2 regions of the Pseudomonas sp. 10S4 genome follow, and region 2 is predicted to be linked to the other one. Evidence: riboswitches for the same ligand, from Rfam matches in the RefSeq annotation. Region 2 holds a riboswitch; the other holds the start of a gene.
The links. Region 2 has a riboswitch for cobalamin ahead of cobW (cobalamin biosynthesis protein CobW). Riboswitches for the same ligand answer to the same signal wherever they lie in the genome.
Positions count from the first base shown of each region.

Region 1 (11,427 bases), 1.2 Mb from region 2:
TGTTTCGCGCCCTCGGTCTGGTGGGCACGCCGTATCGCTGGGGCGGCAACACGCCGGATTCGGGATTCGATTGCAGTGGCCTGATCGGTTACGTCTACCGTGACGTCGCCGGCATTTCCCTGCCGCGCACCACCCGCGAGATGATCAGCATGCAAGCTGCCAATGTCGGCAAGGAAGGCCTGCAAACCGGCGACCTGATCTTCTTCGCCACCAATGGCGGCTCCCAGGTCAGCCACGCCGGGATCTACGTCGGTGAAGGCCGCTTCGTCCACGCCCCGGCCACGGGCGGCACGGTGAAGCTCGACAGCTTGTCCAAAGCCTATTGGCAGAAAGCCTACCTGAGCGCCAAGCGCGTCTTGCAGCCTGAGCACCTGGCGCGTAACCCGTAGATTGCAGAGGTTGCTGTCATGACCACTCGCACGCTCAATCTCGACGATTCCCTGTACCACTACCTGCTCGACGTTTCCCTCAGGGAAACGCCGCTGCTCAAGCGTTTGCGTGACGAAACCCAGATGCTGCCCATGGCGCGCTGGCAGATCGCGCCAGAGCAAGGGCAGTTCCTCGCGTTGCTGGTCAAACTCACCGGCGCCAGGCGTTTGCTGGAAGTCGGCACCTTCACCGGTTACAGCGCTTTGTGCATGGCGGCGGCATTGCCGGACGACGGCTTGCTGATCTGTTGCGATATCCAAGGCGATTACAACGCCACTGCATTGCGTTACTGGCAGGAGGCGGGCTTGGCCGAACGTATCGATCTGCGTCTGGCACCTGCGTTGGAAACCCTGGCTCTGTTGGAGCAGCCAGGGCAATTTGATCTGATCTTCATCGACGCCGACAAGGCTAACTACTCGAGTTATCTGGAGCACGCCCTGCGTTTGCTGCGGGTCGGTGGTTTGGCGGTGTTTGATAACACGCTGTGGAGCGGGCGGGTGCTTGAGGAAAATCCGGAGAGCGCAGACACCCGAGCGATACAGGTGCTCAATCGAGCTTTGAAGGATGACGTGCGGGTGGATCTGTCGATGTTGCCGATAGGTGATGGTTTAACCCTTTGCCGCAAAAGGTAAGCGCTGACACCGATTAAAAATGTGGGAGCGGGCTTGCTCGCGAAAGCGGTGTAACAGTCAACGGAGATGTTGAATGTCATGACGCCTTCGCGAGCAAGCCCGCTCCCACATTTGTTATGTGTGTTGGCGTTGGAGGCTTATTTAGCCGCCGAAACCCGCCAAATCTTGTTCCCTACATCATCCGCCACCAGCAAATCTCCCTGCTGATCAATCACCACACCCACCGGCCGGCCCATGGCATTTTCATCTTTATCAAGGAATCCGGTCAGCACATCCACCGGCTGCCCGGTCGGCTTGCCTGCCGCGAACGGCACGAAAATCACCTTGTAGCCGCTATGCGGTTTGCGGTTCCACGAGCCGTGCTGGCCGACGAATGCGCCGTTGGTAAACGGTGCAGGCAGTTTGCTGCCTTCGGCAAAGGTGAACCCCAGCGAGGCGGTGTGCGGGCCAACGGCGTAATCCGGGGCGATGGCTTTGGCCACCAGCTCCGGGTTCTGCGGCTCGACGCGCACATCGATGTGTTGCCCGTAATAACTGAACGGCCAGCCATAAAACGCGCCGTCCTTGACCGAGGTGATGTAGTCCGGCACCAGATCACTGCCGATTTCATCCCGCTCGTTGACCGAGGTCCAGAGCGCACCGCTGTTCGGTTCCCAGTCCATGCCGTTCGGGTTGCGCAGGCCCGAGGCGAAGATCCGGTGATTGCCGGTGGCACGATCCACTTCCCAGATCGCCGCGCGACCTTCTTCGGCCGCCAGGCCATTTTCGCCGACGTTGCTGTTGGAGCCCACCGTCACGTACAGCTTGCTGCCGTCCTTGCTGGCGATGACGTTTTTGGTCCAGTGATGGTTGATCGTGCCGCCCGGCAGATCGGTGACCTTAATGGGCTGTGACTTGATCGTCGTATCGCCGGTTTCATAGTGGAAGCGCAGCAGGCGATCCGTGTCGGCGACGTACAGGTCATTGCCGACCAGGGTCATGCCGAATGGCGAGTTGAGGTTTTCCAGGAATACCGTGCGGGTTTCGGCCACGCCATCGTGGTCCTTGTCCCGCAGCAGCGTGATGCGGTTCGGACTCGGTACGCCGGCACCAGCGCGGCCCATGACTTTCGTCATCACCCAGCCGCGAATGCCTTTGCTGTCATCGGGTTTGGGCGGTGCGTTGGTTTCGGCCACCAGCACATCGCCGTTGGGCAGCACGTAGAGCCAACGCGGGTGATCGAGGTTTTCGGCAAATGCCGCGACCTGCGTCCCTGCGGCCGCAGTGGGTTTGGTGCCGGCCGGCCAGCCGATCGCCGGGGCGATGTTGACTGTAGGGATCAGGGTCTTGTTCGGTTCTGGCAGCTTGGGCGACGGTCCGGTGCCGTCCGAGACTTGCAGGCTGGAGGATTCACCACAGGCGGCGAGCCCTCCGGCGAGCGCGATGACGAGAACGAACTGAAGCTTGAGCATGCTGATCTTCTTCCCTATGAATGCATTGTCTTAATCATAGAGAAGAGAAAAGACGCGATGGTTCAACCCGTCAACCACGGGCCTCTTTGAACAGTACGGCGATACCAGGGTGATAGTTGCCGGCTTCGTTGCGCAACTTGCGATAGGCGTAAGGGAAATACCAGGCCACGGCGCAGGTGTGTTCCTTTTGCAGGTCGTCGACCATGTCCTGGAGTTCTTCCGGGGTGGCGCTGTGCTGGGCTTTTTGTGGCGCGGCGAACAGGCAGCCGAGTTTCAGGTCGCTGGCGTGGCTGATTCGCTTCGCCTCGCTGGTGATATCGGCCAGGGCTTGCGTCAGATTCAGGCTATTGACCCGTGGCCAACGCTGGGTGGCCTGAATAAAAGCGCGAGCTTCGCTGCTGGCAATCAACAAATCGGCTCGGGCATTGCGTTCGCCTTCTTCGGTCTGTTTGCGGCTCGGCGTCTGTTGCAACGTGACCATTTCGGCCATCCACGCGGCGGCCGAGAGCAGCCCGAGGTTGGCTTTTTCGTCGAACCAGTAAGGTGTGTCGTTATCGCCGCGCACGGCGTTGTAACGGTCGATACAGTCAAACCAGCGTTCCAGCAGCGGGCGCAGGAATTCCAGCTTCGGATTGCTGATGATCATGCCTTGCATGTGGCTCACCCTTGTTATTGTGTTGTGAGTTGTGGCTCTTTGATATCACTGCTGGGAGTGTGGCGCAAGATTGGCGTCAGTAAATTGATCGACGGCAGTTTTTCGCCGGATGGCGCCCCGGCTTTAATTGACGCTCCACCCCCAACCCTCTAACCTTCGCGGCTTGTTTCAGGTGCTCTGTGACCGCGGTCGACAGAGTGAAACAGGGAAGCCGGTGAGTGATTTCTTCCATAGATGAAGAACCACGATCCCGGCGCTGCCCCCGCAACGGTAAATGAGAGAAAGCTGCGCCTGAGCCACTGTGTCTTAACTCGACATGGGAAGGCGCGCAGCCAGGCGTAATGCCGCTCATGAGCCCGGAGACCGGCCTGATCCATCCAGCGGCATCACGGTGGGCGATGCCAGGCTTCTTGCCATCTATTCTTGTGCCTGCCCGCCGTTATCCAGCCTCAACGGAGAGCTCCCCATGACTGATACCCCCGATCGTGACGAACGCCACCTGGCGCGCATGCTGCGTAAAAAAGCCGTGATTGACGAACGCATCGCCAATTCGCCGAACGAATGCGGCCTGCTGCTGGTGCTGACCGGCAACGGCAAAGGCAAAAGCAGCTCGGCCTTCGGCATGCTCGCCCGTTCCATGGGCCATGGCATGCAGTGCGGTGTGGTGCAGTTCATCAAGGGACGCAACAGCACAGGCGAGGAGTTGTTCTTCCGCCGCTTCCCGGAGCAAGTGCGTTTTCACGTGATGGGCGAGGGCTTCACCTGGGAAACCCAGGACCGCCAGCGTGACATCGCCGCCGCCGAAGCCGCGTGGGCCGTGTCCCGCGAGTTGCTGCGCGATCCGTCGATCGGTCTGGTTGTGCTCGATGAACTGAACATCGCCCTCAAACACGGTTACCTCGATCTCGATCAAGTCCTCAGCGACTTGCAGGCCCGTCCGCCGATGCAACACGTGGTGGTCACCGGTCGCGGCGCCAAGCCGGAAATGATCGAGCTGGCCGACACCGTCACCGAAATGAACGTGATCAAACACGCGTTCCAGGCCGGGATCAAAGCGCAAAAAGGCGTCGAGCTGTGAATCAACCACGTCATTGCCCGGCGGTACTGATTGCCGCGCCGGCCTCCGGTCAGGGCAAGACCACTGTCACTGCTGCGCTGGCCCGTTTGCATCGCAATCAGGGGCGCAAGGTGCGCGTATTCAAATGCGGCCCGGACTTTCTCGACCCGATGATTCTCGAGCGCGCCAGCGGTGCGCCGGTCTATCAACTGGACATGTGGATGGTCGGCGAGCAGGAAAGCCGTCGGCTGTTGTGGGAAGCGGCGGGTGAAGCGGACCTGATTCTGATCGAAGGGGTCATGGGCTTGTTCGACGGTACGCCATCCAGCGCTGACCTGGCGCGACACTTCGGTGTGCCGGTGCTTGGCGTGATCGATGGCACCGCCATGGCTCAGACCTTTGGTGCGTTGGCCCTGGGCTTGGCGCGTTATCAGCCGGACTTGCCGTTTGCCGGCGTGTTGGCTAACCGCGTCGGCACCTTGCGTCATGCGCAATTGCTTGAAGGCAGCCTGACCGAAGGCTTGCGTTGGTACGGTGCGTTGTCCCGGGAAACCGGGATCGAACTGCCGAGCCGTCACCTCGGGTTGGTGCAGGCCAGCGAGTTGAATGATCTCGATCTGCGCCTCGATGCGGCGGCCGATGCGTTGGCCAGTAGTTGCGAGGTGGCGCTACCACCGGCCGTCGAATTCGCCGCCCCGGATGTGATCAGCGCCGAGCCGTTGCTGGCGGGTGTGCGCATCGCCGTGGCCCGTGACGAAGCGTTCGCCTTCACCTACGGTGCGAGCCTGGATTTGCTGCGGGCGATGGGTGCCGAGTTGTCATTTTTCTCGCCGATCCGCGATACCGAGTTGCCGGAGGCAGACAGCCTCTATTTGCCCGGCGGCTACCCTGAACTGCACCATGTCGCCCTGTCGCAAAACACTTCGATGCTCAACGCTATTCGCGCACACCATGCGGCGGGCAAGCCATTGCTGGCCGAGTGCGGCGGCATGCTGTATCTGCTCGATTCCTTAACCGATGTCGACGGCACTCGCGCTGAACTGGTCGGCTTGCTGGCGGGGGATGCGGTGATGCAAAAACGTCTGGCGGCGTTGGCGTTGCAAGCGGTCGAGTTGCCCGAAGGTTTGTTGCGCGGGCACACCTATCATCACTCGTTGACCAGCACTGAGCTTGAGCCGATTGCCCGGGGCCTGAGCCCGAATGGCGGGCGCGGGGCGGAGGCGGTTTATCGTGAGGGGCGGATGACAGCCTCTTATGTGCACTTTTATTTCCCGTCGAATCCGTCGGCGATTGCCGCTCTGTTTGCGCCTGATCTTGAGGCCGCCTTCGCGAGCAAGCCCGCTCCCACAGTTGACCGCGTTTCGTCAGGCAGCACGCCATCTAATGTGGGAGCGGGCTTGCTCGCGAAGCGGCCATGACCGACAACGCCTTCTCCGAAGCCGAACGCGCCGCCGTCTACCGCGCCATCGCTGAACGCCGCGACATGCGCCACTTCAGCGGCGGCACTGTCGAGCCTGAATTGCTGCGGCGCCTGCTCGGAGCCGCGCACCAGGCACCCAGCGTCGGCCTGATGCAGCCATGGCGCTTCATCCGCATCAGCGATCGAGCCCTGCGCGGCAAGATCCAGTTATTAGTAGAAGAAGAACGCATCCGCACTGCCGAAGCCCTCGGCGAGCGCACCGACGAGTTCATGAAGCTCAAGGTCGAAGGCATCAACGACTGCGCCGAAGTGTTGGTAGCAGCGTTGATGGATGATCGCGAACGCCACATTTTCGGTCGCCGCACCTTGCCGGAAATGGACATGGCGTCGCTGTCCTGCGCGATCCAGAATTTGTGGCTGGCGTCCCGCGCTGAAGGGCTGGGGATGGGCTGGGTGTCGCTGTTCGAGCCGCAAGCTCTGGCGGACCTGCTGGGTTTGCCTGTCGGTGCCAAACCGCTGGCGGTTCTTTGCCTGGGTCCGGTCAAGGAATTCTATCCGGCGCCGATGTTGGTACTCGAAGGCTGGGCGCAGGCGCGCCCGCTCAGTGAATTGCTGTATGAAAACTATTGGGGAGTGAGTCAATGAGTGTGGCGTTATTGAGTGTCGCCGCGGTTGCGCTGGATGCGCTGCTGGGTGAACCCAAACGCTGGCATCCGCTGGTGGCGTTCGGCCGTTTTGCCGATCGCATCGAGCAACGTTTCAACTCCGGCGGTCGCGGTTGGCGCAGTCACGGCGTCACCGCGTGGGTGATCGCGGTGTTGCCGCTGACCTTGTTGGTTACGGCGCTTTCCTGGGCGCCTTATGTCGGTTGGGTGGTCGAGATTCTGGCGCTGTATTGCGCCCTCGGCATGCGCAGCCTTGGCGAACACGTCGAGCCGGTGGCCAAGGCCCTGCGCAGCGATGACTTGGACGAAGCGCGTAAACGCGTGGGTTATCTGGTCAGCCGCCAGACCAGTGAGCTGGATAAAACCGAAGTCGCCCGCGCCGCCACCGAATCGGTGCTGGAAAACGGCAGTGACGCGGTGTTCGCTGCGCTGTTCTGGTTTGCCGTGGCCGGTGCGCCGGGCGTGGTGCTCTATCGACTCAGTAACACCCTCGACGCCATGTGGGGCTATCGCAACGAACGCTTCGAACGGTTCGGCTGGGCGGCGGCGAAAATCGACGACGTCCTCAACTACATTCCCGCACGTTTGGTGGCGTTGACCTACGCACTGTTGGGCAAAACCCGACTCGCATTGAAATGCTGGCGTACCCAGGGCCCGACCTGGGACAGCCCGAACGCTGGCCCGGTGATGGCGGCCGGTGCCGGTGCGCTGGGTGTCGAGCTGGGCGGGGCGGCGATTTATCACGGTGAATTGCATCAGCGTCCACAACTCGGTGAAGGCGCGCCAGCGGATGCCGACTCCATCGACCGTGGCTGGCAATTGGTCCAGCGCGGCGTATGGTTATGGCTGCTGATTCTCTGCGTGGGGGCTGAATTCTATGCTTGAGCACGGTGGCCGGTTGCGTAAGGCGGCGCTCGAATACGGCATCGCCGAAGCTGATTGGCTCGACCTGTCCAGTGGCCTGGCACCCTGGCCATTTGCGATTCCTGAAATTCCGTTACGAGCCTGGGCGCGGTTGCCGGAAACCGATGACGGTCTGGAGCAGGCGGCTTGTGATTACTACGGCGCCGCCCAGGTGTTGCCGGTCGCCGGTTCGCAGATGGCGATCCAGTTGCTGCCGCGTCTGCGCCGGGCCGGTAAGGTCGGCGTGCTGTCGCCGTGTTATGCCGAACACGCCGAGGCGTGGCGTCGTAACGGTTACATCGTGCGCGAAGTGCTGGAGCAGGAAGTCGACTTCTTTCTCGACAGCCTCGATGTGTTGGTAGTGGTCAACCCGAACAATCCCACGGGCCTGAGCCTGAGCCCGAATCGTCTGCTCGACTGGCACTCGCGGCTGGCCCAGCGCGGTGGCTGGCTGGTGGTGGACGAAGCGTTCATGGACAACACGCCGCACCTGAGCCTGGCCGCGTTTGCCAATCAGGTCGGGCTGATCGTGCTGCGCTCTTTCGGCAAATTTTTTGGCCTGGCCGGGGTACGGCTGGGTTTCGTCCTGGCGGAGCGCAAGTTGCTCAGATTGCTCGCTGAGCAAGTCGGACCGTGGGCGGTCAGTGGCCCGACCCGGGTGCTGGGCCAGGCCTGTTTGCAGGACACTGAAGGGCACGCCCGGCAACGGGTGCGCAGCGACGAGGCCAGTCAGCGCCTGGCTGCGCTGCTGGAACGATATGACCTTAAGCCGCAGGGCGGTTGTGCCTTGTTTCAATGGCTGATCACTGAGCGCGCCGAAGAGCTGCATGCATTTATGGCTCGGCGCGGGATCTTGCTGCGGTTGTTCACCCACAACAGCAGCCTGCGTTTTGGCTTGCCGGCTGATGCAACTGAAGAGGCTCGCCTCGAGCAAGCCCTGCAAGCCTTCGCCAAGGAAACCCGATGACTACGTTGATGGTGCAAGGCACTACGTCCGACGCCGGTAAAAGCACGCTGGTGACGGCGTTGTGTCGCTGGGTCACGCGCCACGGTGTCAGCGTTGTGCCGTTCAAGCCGCAAAACATGGCGTTGAACAGCGCCGTGACCGCTGATGGTGGCGAGATCGGCCGCGCGCAAGCGGTGCAGGCTCAGGCCGCCAACCTTGAACCGCACACCGACATGAACCCGGTGCTGCTCAAACCCAACAGCGACACCGGCGCCCAAGTGATCATTCATGGTCGCGCCGTCACCACCATGAACGCGGTCGCCTATCACGACTACAAAGCCATCGCGATGCAAGCGGTGCTGGCCTCACATGAACGGCTGAGCGCGGCTTATCCGGTGGTGATGGTCGAAGGCGCGGGCTCGCCGGCCGAGATCAATCTGCGCGCTGGTGACATTGCCAACATGGGCTTTGCCGAAGCCGTGGACTGTCCGGTGGTGCTGATCGCCGACATCAATCGCGGCGGGGTTTTCGCCCATCTGGTCGGTACGCTTGAGCTGCTGTCGCCGAGCGAGCAGACGCGGGTCAAAGGTTTCATCATCAACCGTTTTCGCGGTGACATTGCCCTGCTGCAACCGGGCCTCGACTGGCTCGAAGAACGCACCGGCAAACCGGTGATCGGCGTCCTGCCCTACGTCATGGACCTGCACCTGGAGGCTGAAGACGGCATCGATCAACGCCAGACCGACAAGGCTGACCAAGTGCTGAAAGTGGTGGTGCCGGTACTGCCGCGCATCAGCAATCACACCGATTTCGATCCACTGCGCCTGCATCCGCAAGTGGACCTGCAATTCATCGGTCCCGGCCAAGCGATTCCGGCCGCTGACCTGATTATTCTTCCGGGCTCGAAAAGTGTGCGCAGCGACCTCGCGTACCTGCGGGCCAACGGCTGGGACACCGCGATCTCCCGACACTTGCGCTACGGCGGCAAAGTGTTGGGGATCTGCGGCGGCCTGCAAATGCTTGGTGAGCAGGTTCACGATCCGCTGGGCCTCGAGGGCGCGCCGGGTTCCAGTGCCGGTTTGGGTTTGCTGGCGTTCGAAACCTTGCTCGAAGCAGAGAAGCAGTTGCGCAATGTGCGCGGGCGTCTGGCGTTGGAAAATGCCGAGGTCAGTGGCTACGAAATCCATGCCGGCGTAACCACTGGACCGGCGTTGGAAAACGCTGCTGTGCAGCTGGACGATGGTCGCTGCGATGGCGCGCAAAGTCTCGACGGGCAGATTTTCGGCACCTACCTGCATGGGCTGTTTGAGTCACCGGCGGCGAGCAGTGCGCTGTTGCGTTGGGCCGGATTGCAGAACGTGCAGGCGGTGGATTATCACGCCTTGCGCGAACGCGATATCGAGCGGTTGGCGGATTTGGTGGAGAAGCATTTGGATACCGCGCTGTTGCGTGAGCTCTGTGGGTTTTAGGGTGGGTTTGATGGCCCCTTCGCGAGCAAGTCCACTCCCACATTGGAATGCGATCAACTGTGGGAGCGGGCTTGCTCGCGAAGGCGTAATTCGCCTCACCGCCCATATAAAGGAATAAACCATGCTCCAACTAATCCTCGGCGGCGCCCGCTCCGGCAAAAGTCGCCTGGCTGAAAAACTCGCCACTGACAGCCAGCTCCAGGTGACCTACATCGCCACCAGCCAACCGCTGGACGGCGAAATGAACGAACGGGTGGCTCATCACCGCGCCCGTCGCCCCGTCGAATGGGCGCTGATCGAAGAACCGCTTGAGCTGGCCCGCGTCCTGCGCGAAAACGCCAGTGCCGAGCGTTGCCTGCTGGTGGATTGCCTGACCCTGTGGCTGACCAATCTGCTGATGCTCGACAACCCCGAGCGCCTGACGGCCGAGCGTGATGCCTTGCTGGACTGCCTGGCGTCGCTGTCGGGCGAAATTATTTTTGTCAGCAACGAGACCGGAATGGGTGTCGTGCCGCTGGGCGAATTGACTCGCCGCTATGTCGATGAAGCCGGTTGGCTGCATCAAGCCTTGGCTGAGCGCTGTCAGCGAGTCGTCCTGACCGTCGCCGGCCTGCCCCTGACTCTTAAAGGTAATGCGTTATGACTCAATCCTGGTGGCTCAACCCGTGCAAGCCGATCGATGCAGCAGTCGTTGAGCAGGCTGAAGCCCGTCAACAGCAACTGACTAAACCGGCCGGTTCCCTCGGTCGGCTGGAGTCGGTCGCCGTGCAACTGGCCGGATTGCAAGGGCAGGTCAAACCGAGCCTCGATCAACTGTGGATCGCGATCTTTGCCGGTGATCATGGTGTGGTCGCTGAAGGGGTGTCGGCGTTTCCCCAGGAAGTCACCGGGCAGATGCTGCACAACTTCGTCACCGGCGGCGCGGCGATCAGTGTGTTGGCGCGGCAGTTGGGCGCCTCCCTTGAAGTGGTCGACCTCGGCACGGTTACACCGTCCTTGAACCTGCCGGGCGTGCGGCATCTGAATGTCGGCCCGGGCACGGCCAACTTTGTGAACGGCCCAGCCATGACCGTCGCCCAGGGCGAACTGGCCTTACAGGCTGGTCGCGACAGCGTGTTGCGCGCCATCGCGGCGGGCGCGCAGTTGTTCATCGGCGGCGAAATGGGCATCGGCAACACCACGGCAGCCAGCGCTTTGGCCTGCGCCTTGCTGGATTGCCCGGTGGTGCATCTGACCGGGCCGGGCACTGGGCTGAACGCTGCGGGTGTCAGCCATAAAGCGCAAGTGATTGAGCGTGCGTTGGCCTTGCACGGCGCTCAGCGAGGGGATGCGCTGCAAACCCTGTTCAACCTCGGTGGTTTTGAAATTGCGGCGTTGGTCGGTGCGTACCTGGCGTGTGCCCAGGAAGGCATCGCGGTGCTGGTGGATGGCTTTATTTGCAGCGTCGCCGCGTTGGTCGCGGTGCGTTTGAATCCGCAATGCCGCCAGTGGTTGCTGTTCGGCCATCGCGGTGCCGAGCCGGGCCATCGCCATGTGCTGGAAACCCTGAACGCCGAGCCGTTGCTGGACCTCGGTTTGCGTCTGGGCGAGGGCAGCGGTGCCGCGTTGGCGGTGCCGTTGTTGCGTCTGGCGTGCGATCTTCACGGGCAGATGGCGACCTTCGCCGAAGCCGCTGTGGCGGATCGCCCGGCATGACCTTGCGCCTGGACCTGTTGCGCCACGGCGAGACCGAACTCGGTGGCGGCTTGCGCGGCAGCCTCGACGACGCACTGACCGACAAGGGCTGGGCGCAATTGCGTG
Region 1 covers NZ_CP133774.1:3,831,234-3,842,660, forward strand. The annotation lists gene RHM58_RS17880 (C40 family peptidase) at 1-389, shown strand, start outside; gene RHM58_RS17885 (class I SAM-dependent methyltransferase) at 408-1,061, shown strand; gene RHM58_RS17890 (PQQ-dependent sugar dehydrogenase) at 1,199-2,512, opposite strand; gene RHM58_RS17895 (hypothetical protein) at 2,583-3,167, opposite strand; cobalamin riboswitch at 3,321-3,554, shown strand; gene cobO (cob(I)yrinic acid a,c-diamide adenosyltransferase) at 3,634-4,245, shown strand; gene RHM58_RS17905 (cobyrinate a,c-diamide synthase) at 4,242-5,642, shown strand; gene bluB (5,6-dimethylbenzimidazole synthase) at 5,639-6,289, shown strand; gene cbiB (adenosylcobinamide-phosphate synthase CbiB) at 6,286-7,194, shown strand; gene cobD (threonine-phosphate decarboxylase CobD) at 7,187-8,179, shown strand; gene RHM58_RS17925 (cobyric acid synthase) at 8,176-9,627, shown strand; gene cobU (bifunctional adenosylcobinamide kinase/adenosylcobinamide-phosphate guanylyltransferase) at 9,749-10,270, shown strand; gene cobT (nicotinate-nucleotide--dimethylbenzimidazole phosphoribosyltransferase) at 10,267-11,322, shown strand; gene RHM58_RS17940 (histidine phosphatase family protein) at 11,319-11,427, shown strand, end outside.
Region 1: it holds a riboswitch for cobalamin, as region 2 does, so the genes downstream of both, cobO (cob(I)yrinic acid a,c-diamide adenosyltransferase) here and cobW (cobalamin biosynthesis protein CobW) in region 2, are expected to answer to the same signal.

Region 2 (11,427 bases):
GCGCAGCGTCGCATCCTCGCCAACCCGACTCTTCTATGACGCCTTCGGTAAACTGGCCTGGCAGCACAAGGACTTCTATTCGGTCCTCGACGCCCAAGGCAGCCAGGCAGCGCTGATGGCACGGATGCTTGAGCTGGGCCACAAAACCCCGCTAACGCCTAACGCCAAGTTGCCGGAAGACATCGTGCTGGGCCTGAATCGGGAAAACATGTGCGCCATGCCGGCGGAGTTCGATGGTTATGCCGGCGCGCACCCGAAAGAAGGCATGCCGCTGGCGGTGACCGGCCTGACAAATCAGCAGTACCAGACCCTGCAACGCTGGCTCGCCGCCGGTGCGCCGATTGATGAACAAGGCCTGGTGCCCAGCGCCAGGGAAGCGCTGCAAGTGGTGCAGTGGGAAAATCTGCTCAACGCACCGGGCGCTCGTGGCAGCCTGGTCGGGCGCTGGTTGTTTGAACACTTGTTCCTGGCGCATATCTACTTCAAGGATGGCGAGCCGGGGCATTTTTTCCAGTGGGTGCGTTCGCGCACGCCGACCGGCCAGCCGATCGACCTGATCAATACCCGCCGGCCGAACGACGATCCGGGCACGCAGATTTATTACCGGTTGTGGCCGGTGCAAGGCGTGATCGTGCAGAAGACCCACATCACTTATCCGTTGAGCGCGGCGAAGCTGTCCCGGGCCAAAAGCCTGTTTTTCAGCGGCAATTGGCAGGTCAACGCCTTACCGGGTTACGGCCCGGAGCGCCGGGCCAATCCGTTCACCACGTTTGAGGCTATCCCGGCCCAGGCGCGTTATCAGTTCATGCTCGATAACGCCGAGTACTTCGTGCGCACCTTTATTCGCGGTCCGGTATGCCGTGGGCAGATCGCTACAGATGTGATTCGCGACAACTTCTGGGCACTGTTCCAGGCCCCGGAACACGACCTCTACATCACCGATCCGAACTATCGCGGCAAGGCCACGCCGCTGCTGGCAATGCCGGGGCAGAACGACGACGTCGGCAGCGTGTTGAGCCTGTGGCATGACTACCGCAACAAACGCAACGAATACGAAGCCCTGCGCCGGGACAGCTACGCCGAGGCGCCGGCGCCGAGCTGGTCGACGCTGTGGGCCGGTAACGACAACGCGTTGCTGACGATCTTCCGCCACTTCGACAGTGCCTCGGTGAACAAAGGCCTGATCGGTGACGTGCCGCAAACCATGTGGCTGTTCGACTTCCCGTTGCTGGAACGCACGTATTACCAGTTGGCGGTGAATTTCGACGTGTTTGGCAACGTCTCCCACCAGGCCCAGACGCGGCTGTATTTCGACCTGATCCGTAACGGCGCCGAGCAGAACTTCCTGCGTTTGATGCCGGCCGATTCGCGCAACGACTACCTCGACGATTGGTATCAGAGCGGCGGCAAGTTCAAGATGTGGCTGGATTACGAGTCCATCGACAACGACAAGCCCAGCGCGCTGACACTCGACGAAAAAGACCCGAAACGGGATTTCGCCATGCAATTGCTGGCCCGTTACGGCGACCTCAACGCCACGCCGGATCCGATTAACCGTTGCGATGGTGCGTATTGCTCGCGGCCGAACATCGACCCGGCGTTGCAGAACGCCGAACAAGCCTTGAGTCGCCTGACTTCGCGTCCTGCAGCGGGTTTGAAGGTCATTGATCAGTTGCCGGAAGCGACGATGTTGCGTATCGAAACCGCAAGCGGCAAACGCGAGATCTACAGCCTGCTGCGCAACCGTGCCCACAGCAACGTGGCATTCATACTCGGTGAATCCCTGCGTTATCAGCCGGGGCTCGACACGTTGACCATTTACCCAGGTGTGCTCAGCAGTTATCCGAACTTCATGTTCAACATTCCGGCCGAGCAGGTGCCTGAGTTTGTCGATGCGATGGAAAGGTCGAAGGACGCTGACAGCTTCGAGAGGATCGTTGAACGCTGGGGTGTTCGGCGCAGTCATCCGCAGTTCTGGTTCTACTTCCACGACCTGAGCACGTACATCCACGAAACTGACCCGGTGGAAGAGGGCGTGCTGGACATGAACCGCTACGAGAATCTTTGATCGACCTTTAAAGACCAATCACTGTCCCACCGGTAGGAGCGAAGCTTGCTCGCGAAGGCGGCGGTACATTCAACAATGATGTTGACTGACGCGCCGCTTTCGCGAGCAAGCTTTGCTCCTACAGGGGGCTTGCGGTGGTTTGTGAATTTCGATTGGAGGGCCGTCGATGTTGATTTCTGTACAAGCGCTGCGCGCCATCGCAGCCTGGGCGGTGGTCTGCCACCATTTCATGCAGATTTTCTTCGACTTCAAGGCTCGCGGGCCGGTGGGGCAGGCGTTTATCGACAAGGGCGCCGTGGGCGTCGACATCTTCTTCGTCATCAGCGGTCTGGTGATCTTCCTGTCCACCGAGGCCAAGTCGCTGCCGCCGGCGCGGTTTCTGCTGTATCGAATGTGCCGCATCGTCCCGGCGTACTGGCTGTACACGGTGCTGATGGCGCTGGTGGTGGTGTTCGCTCAACCGGTGTTGCCGGATCAGACGGTCGACTGGTCGCATTTCCTGCTGTCGCTGTTGTTCATTCCTACGCAAAACCCCGGCGGCTACGGGATTTATCCGACGCTCAATGTCGGTTGGACGCTGAATTACGAAATGCTGTTTTACCTGCTGTTCGCCTGGGCACTGCTGTTTCGCTTGCAGGTCAGGTTGCTGATCGTCGCGGCGCTGCTGTTCGCGGTGTGCCAGGCCTGGACCGGTTATGGCTGGATCAGCCAGTTCTACCGATCCGACATCGTTTATGAGTTTCTGCTGGGGATTGCCATTGGCATGGTCTACCGCAAGGGTTGGATCAAGCCCGGTTTATGGCTGCCGCTGCTGGGGATCGCTGGTGCCTTACTGACGATTTATCATCTGCCGCCGGCACCGCGACTGCTGGCCTGGGGTTTGCCGAGTGCCGTGTTGGTGATGGCGTGCATCGCGCTGGAACGTTATTTCAAGAACAATCGGGTGTTCGAACTGCTCGGTAATTGTTCCTACTCGGTCTACTTGATGCATGTGCTGGTGCTGTCGGCCGGCGGATTTATCGCACAACAGTACGATGTGAATCCTTACGTCATGTTTGCCGTTTGCGCGGCCACCATTGGCGTGGCTTCCTGGGCAAGTTACGAATGGGTGGAAAAACGCAGCTATCGGTGGCTTAAAGCCTGGATCGACGGCGAAACAGTTGCTCAGCCCGTGCAAGCTCTTTCCCGACAAAAATACTAGGACTTTGTGCGGCGCGATGATTGGCGTAAACTGCGCCCAAGCCTGCGAGGAGTTTCCATGACCGCTATTACCATCACTGACGCCGCCCACGATTATCTGGCTGATCTGCTCTCCAAGCAGGGCATCGGCATCCGCGTCTTTATCACCCAGCCTGGCACCCAGTACGCCGAAACCTGCATTGCCTACTGCAAGCCGGGCGAAGAAAAACCTGAAGACACTGCGTTGGGGCTCAAAAGCTTCACCGCTTACATCGACTCGTTCAGCGAAGCCTTCCTGGACGATGCGGTTGTCGACTACGCCACCGACCGCATGGGCGGCCAACTGACCATCAAGGCGCCAAACGCCAAAGTTCCGATGGTCAACGCTGACAGCCCGGTCAACGAGCGCATCAACTACTACCTGCAAACCGAAATCAACCCGGGGCTCGCGAGCCACGGCGGTCAGGTTAGTCTGATTGATGTGGTCGAGGACGGCATCGCCGTTCTTAAGTTCGGCGGCGGTTGCCAGGGCTGCGGCCAGGCGGACGTCACCTTGCGCGAAGGCATCGAGCGCACCTTGCTCGAGCGCATTCCCGAGCTCAAGGGTGTACGCGACGTGACTGACCACACGCAGAAAGAAAACGCCTACTACTGAGTAAGGTGTTCGCTGCGACATAAAAAACGGCGCCCCGTGAGCGCCGTTTTTTTATGGGTGGTCGATTTTCCTATGGCTGCCATGACCTGTGGCGAGGGGGCTTGCCCCCGTTCGGCGGCGAAGCCGTCGCAAGACCTAAAATGCTGGGGCCGCTTCGCAGCCCAACGGGGCAAGCCCCCTCGCCACAGGGTTGTGTGTGAACTCAGGGCCTGTAGAGATGCGCATGCCCCGCGCGATACAGCGACGATTCACTAAATTGATCGCTGCCCAACACCCGACCCACCAGTATCAACGCCGTACGCCGAAACCCTTTGGCCTCGACCTTTGCGGCAATGTCCGCCAGCGTCCCCACCACCCAATCCTGATCCGGCCAGGTCGCGCGGTGAATCACCGCAATCGGGCAGTCGGCGCCGTAATGCGGCAGCAATTCGGCGAGGATCTTCTCCAGATGATTGACCCCTAAATGAATCGCCATGGTCGCCCCGTGTTGCGCCAGGCTGCCTAGCTCTTCGCCGGCCGGCATCGCGGTTTTGTCGGCGTAACGGGTCAGGATCACGCTTTGCGAGATGTCCGGTAAGGTCAGTTCGGCGCCCAGTAGCGCAGCACAGGCGGCGGTAGCCGTGACGCCCGGGATGATTTCGAACGGTATATCGAGTTCACGAAGGTAACGAATCTGCTCGCCAATCGCGCCATACAGGCTCGGATCGCCCGAATGAACACGGGCCACATCCTGCCCCTTGGCGTGGGCGGTTTTGATCAGTTCGATGATCTGTTCCAGGTGCAGTTCGGCGCTGTTGACCACCGTTTCAGCCTGGTGGCCGTCCAGCACGGCAGCCGGCACCAGGGAGCCGGCATAGATGATCACCGGGCAGCTGCGAATCAGCCGCTGGCCTTTGACGGTGATCAGTTCCGGGTCGCCGGGACCTGCGCCAATGAAGTAGACGGTCATCGTCCGTTCCTTTGAAAAAAGAGTCTGTGAGAAAAAGGGCTGTGCAAGGCTTCAGATGAAGATTGCTCATGATCGAAGGTGGGGATTATCGGGTTTTTACGCGGCACTGGCCAATGCGAGGGTGGCCTGAGCGTATTTTTGCCTGGGAATCAGCAGCTTCGCCGGTGCCTGGGCCAAGTGTTCGGCGAGTGCCAGGGCGGCACTTTCCGCTACGCCGTAGCAGCCGGTGCGTTCGAAGGCGATCTGCGAATGGTGGCTGAGCTGTGGCTGATAACCGGCCAATTGTTCGCTGCTGAAGTACATCACTTCTAGCCCAAGCTGCGCGGCCAATTCGATCAGGCCAGGCTCATCACGTTTCAGGTCGATGCTGGCCAGGGCCTTGATCGCACGAAGTTCGATTTGATGCGCCTGTAATGCCTGATCCAACAGCGCCCGCAACGTGCTGGCGGGGCAGCCGCGCTGGCAGCCCAGGCCGACCACTAAGGTCGGCGCTGCGCTGTTATCCGTCATGCGTGGTATTGGCCATCGCTTTTGCGGCGGAACAACCAGGCGCTGATCAGGCCCAGGGCCAGCCAGAACGCCACGTTGGTCAACTGCGAAGCGATTTTGAACTGAGACTCCAGGGCTTGCGGGGCCAGCATCGAGTGGACTTCCGGTTGTGGCGCGCCGATTACATGCGGTACCGCCAGAATCGCCACCCCGAAGATTTTCATCAGCCAGTGACGGCTGAACACGATCAGCGCGATCCCGACAGCGGTAGAAGCCGCAGTGCCGACCCACCAGATCTGCCGTTGCGCCAGATCGGCGGCGGCAGTGCCCGGCAGTTCCGGCGGCAGACCGAGGGTCGGCGCCAGCACAAACGTCGCGTAACCGGCCAGGCCCCAGAGCAGGCCTTGAGCGGTTTTGGTCGGTGCACGCAAGGTGTACAGGCCGGCGAGCATCAGCGCAAAACCAACCGCGACTACCAGGTTACCGCCGGTGGTCGACAGCACGCGCTGCCAGCCGTCTTCCGGCTCCCAGGCTTCGGCGTCGTGGGTGTGAGCAGCCATGGCGCCTTCGGTGTGCTCGTGAGCTACAGCGGCGGCAGGTTCGGATTTTTCGTAGGTTTCCGCCTGAAGAATCAGCGGGGCGACCCAGAAGCTTTGCAGCAGGGTCAGCAGCAGGGCGGCGAGCAGCCCGGTGAAACCTGCGGTTTGAGCGATACGCTTGATCATGTCAGCAGGTCTCAATGGCACGGGAACGCGGAGCTGTGACGGGTATCGTGCGCAGCGTTGTGCACCGCTTCGATGTGCGAGAAACCGGCGAAATACACCAGGCACGCGCCGAGGATCGACGCGCAAACGGCGGCGGTCAGGCGTTGGCTCAGGGTTGTGGTGGTGCTTGCAGTGCTGTGGTCGGTGCTGCTAATGATCGACATGGCGCTTCCCTCTGGTCTGTCAGCGGGTGAATAGAGCGCATGCAAACCCCTGCGAGCGTGCGCGCAGAGACTTAAACAGCGCCCGCCCACCGCGGGTTTGTTATTCAGTGATCGTACTGGTCACTTTGTGTTGCGGGCCGGTCTCCGGGCTCGCGAGGGGTCAAGGCTTACGCCGGAACCTGCAAGAATCGCCTTCCCATGCCGAACTGCTGGCACAGTGGATCTGATTCTTCACTCGCTTACCGTTGCGGGGGCAGCACCGGACTGACATGGCTTTAGAGTAAAGCACATGATTCACCGGTTTCCCGTTTCACCCTGTGAAGGGCACCCGTAACAAGGCGCACAGGAGACCATGGGCGGGGCGGGGGAGTCAATTGGCAAGGGTTCTCAGTTAGCTTTTGTGGCGAGGGAGCTTGCTCCCGCTGGGTTGCGAAGCGACCCCCTTCATTCCTTCAGACAAATGTTGCAAGCAAGTCTTGCGACGGCTTCGCCGCCGAGCGGGAGCAAGCTCCCTCGCCACAGGGGATCGCTAGCGTCTCATGAACATTGACCCGCCCCCACACCATGCGTAGCCTTGCGCTTTCGAGGTTCTTCGGCGTTTGCCGAAGCTAAGAAGGGAACGCGGTCGATGCCGCGGCTGCCCCCGCAACTGTGAACGGTGATGTTCGCTGCCACGCCACTGCACGCTCCAGCCATGGAGCCCGCGGGAAGGCGCAGCAAACGCCAGTCTAACGACAGGCACACCGTCAGCCAGGAGACCTGCCTCGAAACGAATTCTCACTACAACCGGGCGGGGTGATCCGGTGGCGAAATCTTCCGCGCATCCTTCGCCGCGGTCGTCGTCCCGTATGCCCGCCACCTTGCCAAAGGGCATCCGATGAAAACACTGGCCAAACTCCCCGTCACCATCGTTACCGGCTTCCTCGGCTCGGGCAAAACCACCTTGCTGCGCCATATGCTCGACAACGCGCAAGGTCGCCGCATCGCGGTAATCGTCAACGAGTTTGGCGAGCTGGGCATCGACGGCGAAATCCTCAAGCAGTGCTCCATCGGCTGCACCGAAGAAGAAGCCAACGGCCGCGTCTACGAACTGGCCAACGGCTGCCTGTGCTGCACCGTCCAGGAAGAATTTTTCCCGGTGATGCGCGAGTTGGTGGCCCGTCGCGGCGACCTCGACCACATCCTGATCGAAACCTCGGGCCTGGCCCTGCCAAAACCACTGGTGCAAGCCTTCCAGTGGCCGGAAATCCGCAGCGCCTGCACCGTTGACGCTGTTATCACCGTGGTCGACAGCCCGGCCGTGGCCGCCGGCACCTTTGCCGCGTTCCCGGACCAAGTCGACGCCCAGCGCAAACTCGACCCGAACCTGGACCACGAATCGCCGCTGCACGAACTGTTCGCCGACCAACTGGCCAGCGCCGACCTGGTCATCCTCAACAAGGCTGACCTGATCAGCCCTGAAGACCTGGCCCGCGTGCGCCTTGAAGTCGCCGAAGAACTGCCGCCCGCAGTAAAAATCATCGAAGCCAGCAGCGGCCGCGTGCCGTTGGACGTGCGTGATCGGCCTCGGCGCCGGTTCGAAGAACACATCGACAGCCGTCACAGCCATCACGACCATCACCACGGTGAAGGTGATGACGACCATGATGATCATGACCATCGACGCCTTCGACTCGATCTCCATCGAGCTGCCGCAAGCCGACGAAAGCCTGCTGATGGATGCGTTGACCCAACTGGTGGTCAAGCACGGCATCCTGCGCGTAAAAGGCTTCGCCGCGATCCCGAACAAGCCGATGCGCTTGCTGATCCAGGGCGTGGGCACGCGTTTCGACAGGCATTTCGACCGTCAGTGGGGCGCCGAAGAAGCGCGCACCACCCGTTTGGTGTTGATCGGCCAGGAACTGGATGCCGCTCAACTCGAAGCGCAATTGCGCGCCGCGCTCAGCGTTTAAGCCATGCATTTGCTTAGGACCCAGCCCGGCGGTTTCGTGTCGGATGACAACATTGCCGACCTCGGACAAACCCCCGCCGAACTGGTGATCCTGTGCAGCGGCGATTCCAGCCTGGCGCTGCTCGCCGAAGCGGCGCAGCAGTTGCCCGATGACTACCCGAGCGTGCGCTTCGCTAACCCGATGCAGGTGCAGAATCACGCTTCGGTCGACTTGTACGTCGACGAAGTGCTGCGTCACGCCAAGGTGATTTTGATCTCGCTGCACGGCGGCATCGCCTATTGGCGTTACGGCGTCGAGCGGCTCGTCGAGCTGTCCGAGCGGGGTGTGCAACTGATTCTGGTGCCCGGCGATGACCGCCCGGACCCCGAGCTCAGCGACTTGAGCACCGTCGTTGCGCAAGACCGCGATCGTCTGTGGCAGTTTCTGCGTCAGGGCGGCATGGCCAACGCCCTGGATTTTTTCCGCTGTTTGGCCAATCGCTGGCTGGATCGCGATTACGCCTGGGCCGAGCCGCAAACCCTGCCGCGCACCGCGATCTACCACCCGAATAAAAGCCCCGCTGAACTGAGCGATTGGCAAGCCGACTGGCAGGCTGATCAACCGGTGGCGGCGGTGCTGTTCTATCGCTCGCATTTGCAGGCGGCGAACACCGGTTTCATCGATATTTTCTGCCAGCGTTTGCAGGCGGCGGGGCTGAACCCGTTGCCGATAGCGCTGGCCAGTTTGAAAGAGCCCGGCTGCCTGACAGTGGTCGAGGACTTGCTGGACGAAGTCGAAGCGGCGGTCATTCTCAACACCACCGGTTTCGCCCAATCCAGCCCCGAAGCGCCGCACTTGCGGCCGTTTCGCCGCAACATTCCAGTGATCCAGGCGATCTGCGCCCAGGACAACGAACCCGGCTGGCGCGCCAGCGAACAAGGCCTCGGCCCACGCGATCTGGCGATGCACATCGCGCTGCCGGAACTCGACGGGCGCATCATCAGCAGGCCGATCAGCTTCAAGGATCTGGCCTGGCGCAGCGAGCGCAGTCAGTCCGACGTGGTCTGCTACCGGCCGCAACCTGAGCGCATGGACTTTGTCGCCGAACTGGCGCGGCGCTGGATCGATCTGGCGCGGGTGCCCAACGGCGAAAAACGCATCGCGCTGATCCTCGCCAACTACCCGACGCGCGATGGTCGCATCGGCAACGGCGTCGGTCTCGATACGCCGGCGGCGGCGCTGAACATCCTGCGTGCGCTGTATAAAGAAGGCTACCCGCTGCCGGCCGAACTACCGGACAGCGGCACCGCGTTGATCCAGCAATTGCTCGGTGGTGTCAGCAATGACCTCGACACCCTCGACCAGCGCCCATGCATGCAAAGTCTGGCGCTGGACGACTACTTTTGATGTTCGACGCACTGCCTGAAGCCAATCGCCAAGCGGTGCTGGAACGTTGGGGCCCGCCGGAAAACGATCCGATGTTCCGTGGCGGACGGATGATGATTGCGGGTTTGCGCTTCGGCCTGACCTTCGTCGGCATCCAGCCAGCCCGGGGTTATCAGGTCGATCCGAGCGCGGTCTATCACGATCCAGACCTGGTGCCGCCCCACGGGTATCTGGCGTTCTATTTCTGGTTGCGCAACACCTACGGCGCCCACGGCGTGATCCACGTCGGCAAGCACGGCAACCTCGAATGGCTGCCGGGCAAGGGGGTCGGGCTCTCGGAAAACTGCTGGCCGGACGCGTTGCTTGGGCCGCTACCGAACATCTATCCGTTTATCGTCAACGACCCGGGCGAGGGCGCGCAGGCCAAGCGGCGTACGCAAGCGGTGATCATCGATCACCTGATGCCGCCGCTGACCCGGGCCGAAACCTACGGTCCACTACGTAACCTTGAACTGTTGGCGGACGAGTATTACGAGGCGCAGTTGCTCGATCCGCGCCGCGCCCGGGAGTTGCAGCGCGACATCCTGCAACTGGTGCGCGACACCCACATCGACCGCGAACTGCAACTCGACGAAAAACTGAATAGCGATGCCGACGCGGCGATCTGGTTGCCGCGTCTGGATACCTACCTGTGTGATTTGAAGGAATCGCAGATCCGCGATGGCCTGCACATCTTCGGTGAATCGCCGACCGGGCGTTTACGCATTGATACGTTGCTGGCCTTGCTGCGGATTCCGCGTGGTGACGGGCGTGGTGCGCAATCGAGTTTGCTGCGGGCGTTGGCCAAGGCGTTTGTGCTGGGCTTTGATCCGCTGGATTGCTCTTTGGCCGATCCGTGGACCGGGCCAAGACCGGCCGAACTGCAACAGGTGAGCGATGAAGCCTGGCGCACGGCGGGTGATACCCGTGAGCGTCTGGAATTGTTCGCCGCGCAACTGATTTCGCAGACCTTAAACCAGCCTCAAGCCCAACCCGGCCCCTTAGGATACGAGCCTCTGTGGCGAGGGGCTTGCCCCCGTTGGACTGCGCAGCAGTCCCGTCTTTTGAGGCCGCTTCGCGACCCAACGGGGGCAAGCCCCTCACCACAAAGGCTCGCTCCCACAGGAGGCGGGTTGGGCTGACGTGAATGCGATCATCGACGGCCTCCGCGAAGTCGTCGCTCCAAGACTGGACGCTTGCGGCCCCGCGGAAATGCGCGGCTTGCTCGACGCCCTCAGCGGTCGTTTCGTCCCCGCCGGGCCAAGCGGTGCACCGAGTCGCGGTCGCCTCGATGTACTGCCCACCGGGCGCAATTTCTATTCGGTGGACGTGCGCAACCTGCCGACCACTACGGCGTGGCGCATCGGCTTCCAGTCGGCCAACCTGATTCTCGAACGGCACTTGCAGGACCACGGCGATCACCTGCGTCAGCTCGGCCTGTCGGTCTGGGGCACGGCGACCATGCGCACCGGCGGCGACGACATCGCCCAGGCTATGGCGCTGATGGGCGTGCGACCGGTCTGGGCGACGGGCAGTCAGCGGGTCGACGACTTTGAAATCCTGCCGCTGAGTTTGCTGGACCGCCCGCGGGTGGACGTGACCTTGCGGGTGTCGGGGTTCTTTCGTGATGCCTTCGCCAACCTGATCCGGCTGTTCGATGCTGCCGTGCAAGCAGTCGCCGCGCTGGACGAGCCGGACGATCTCAATCCGTTGGCTGCCAAGGTTCGCGCCGAGCGTGAAGCGTTGCTGGCCTCGGGTCTGGATGAAGACGCGGCCCAGCGTCAGGCCGGTTGGCGGATTTTT
Region 2 covers NZ_CP133774.1:4,996,609-5,008,035, forward strand. The annotation lists gene RHM58_RS23500 (fatty acid cis/trans isomerase) at 1-2,068, shown strand, start outside; gene RHM58_RS23505 (acyltransferase family protein) at 2,235-3,269, shown strand; gene nfuA (Fe-S biogenesis protein NfuA) at 3,327-3,902, shown strand; gene cobM (precorrin-4 C(11)-methyltransferase) at 4,105-4,851, opposite strand; gene RHM58_RS23520 (cobalamin biosynthesis protein) at 4,948-5,361, opposite strand; gene RHM58_RS23525 (CbtA family protein) at 5,358-6,065, opposite strand; gene RHM58_RS23530 (CbtB domain-containing protein) at 6,077-6,268, opposite strand; cobalamin riboswitch at 6,386-6,615, opposite strand; cobalamin riboswitch at 6,837-7,050, shown strand; partial or broken gene cobW (cobalamin biosynthesis protein CobW) at 7,146-8,220, shown strand; partial or broken gene cobN (cobaltochelatase subunit CobN) at 8,224-11,427, shown strand, end outside.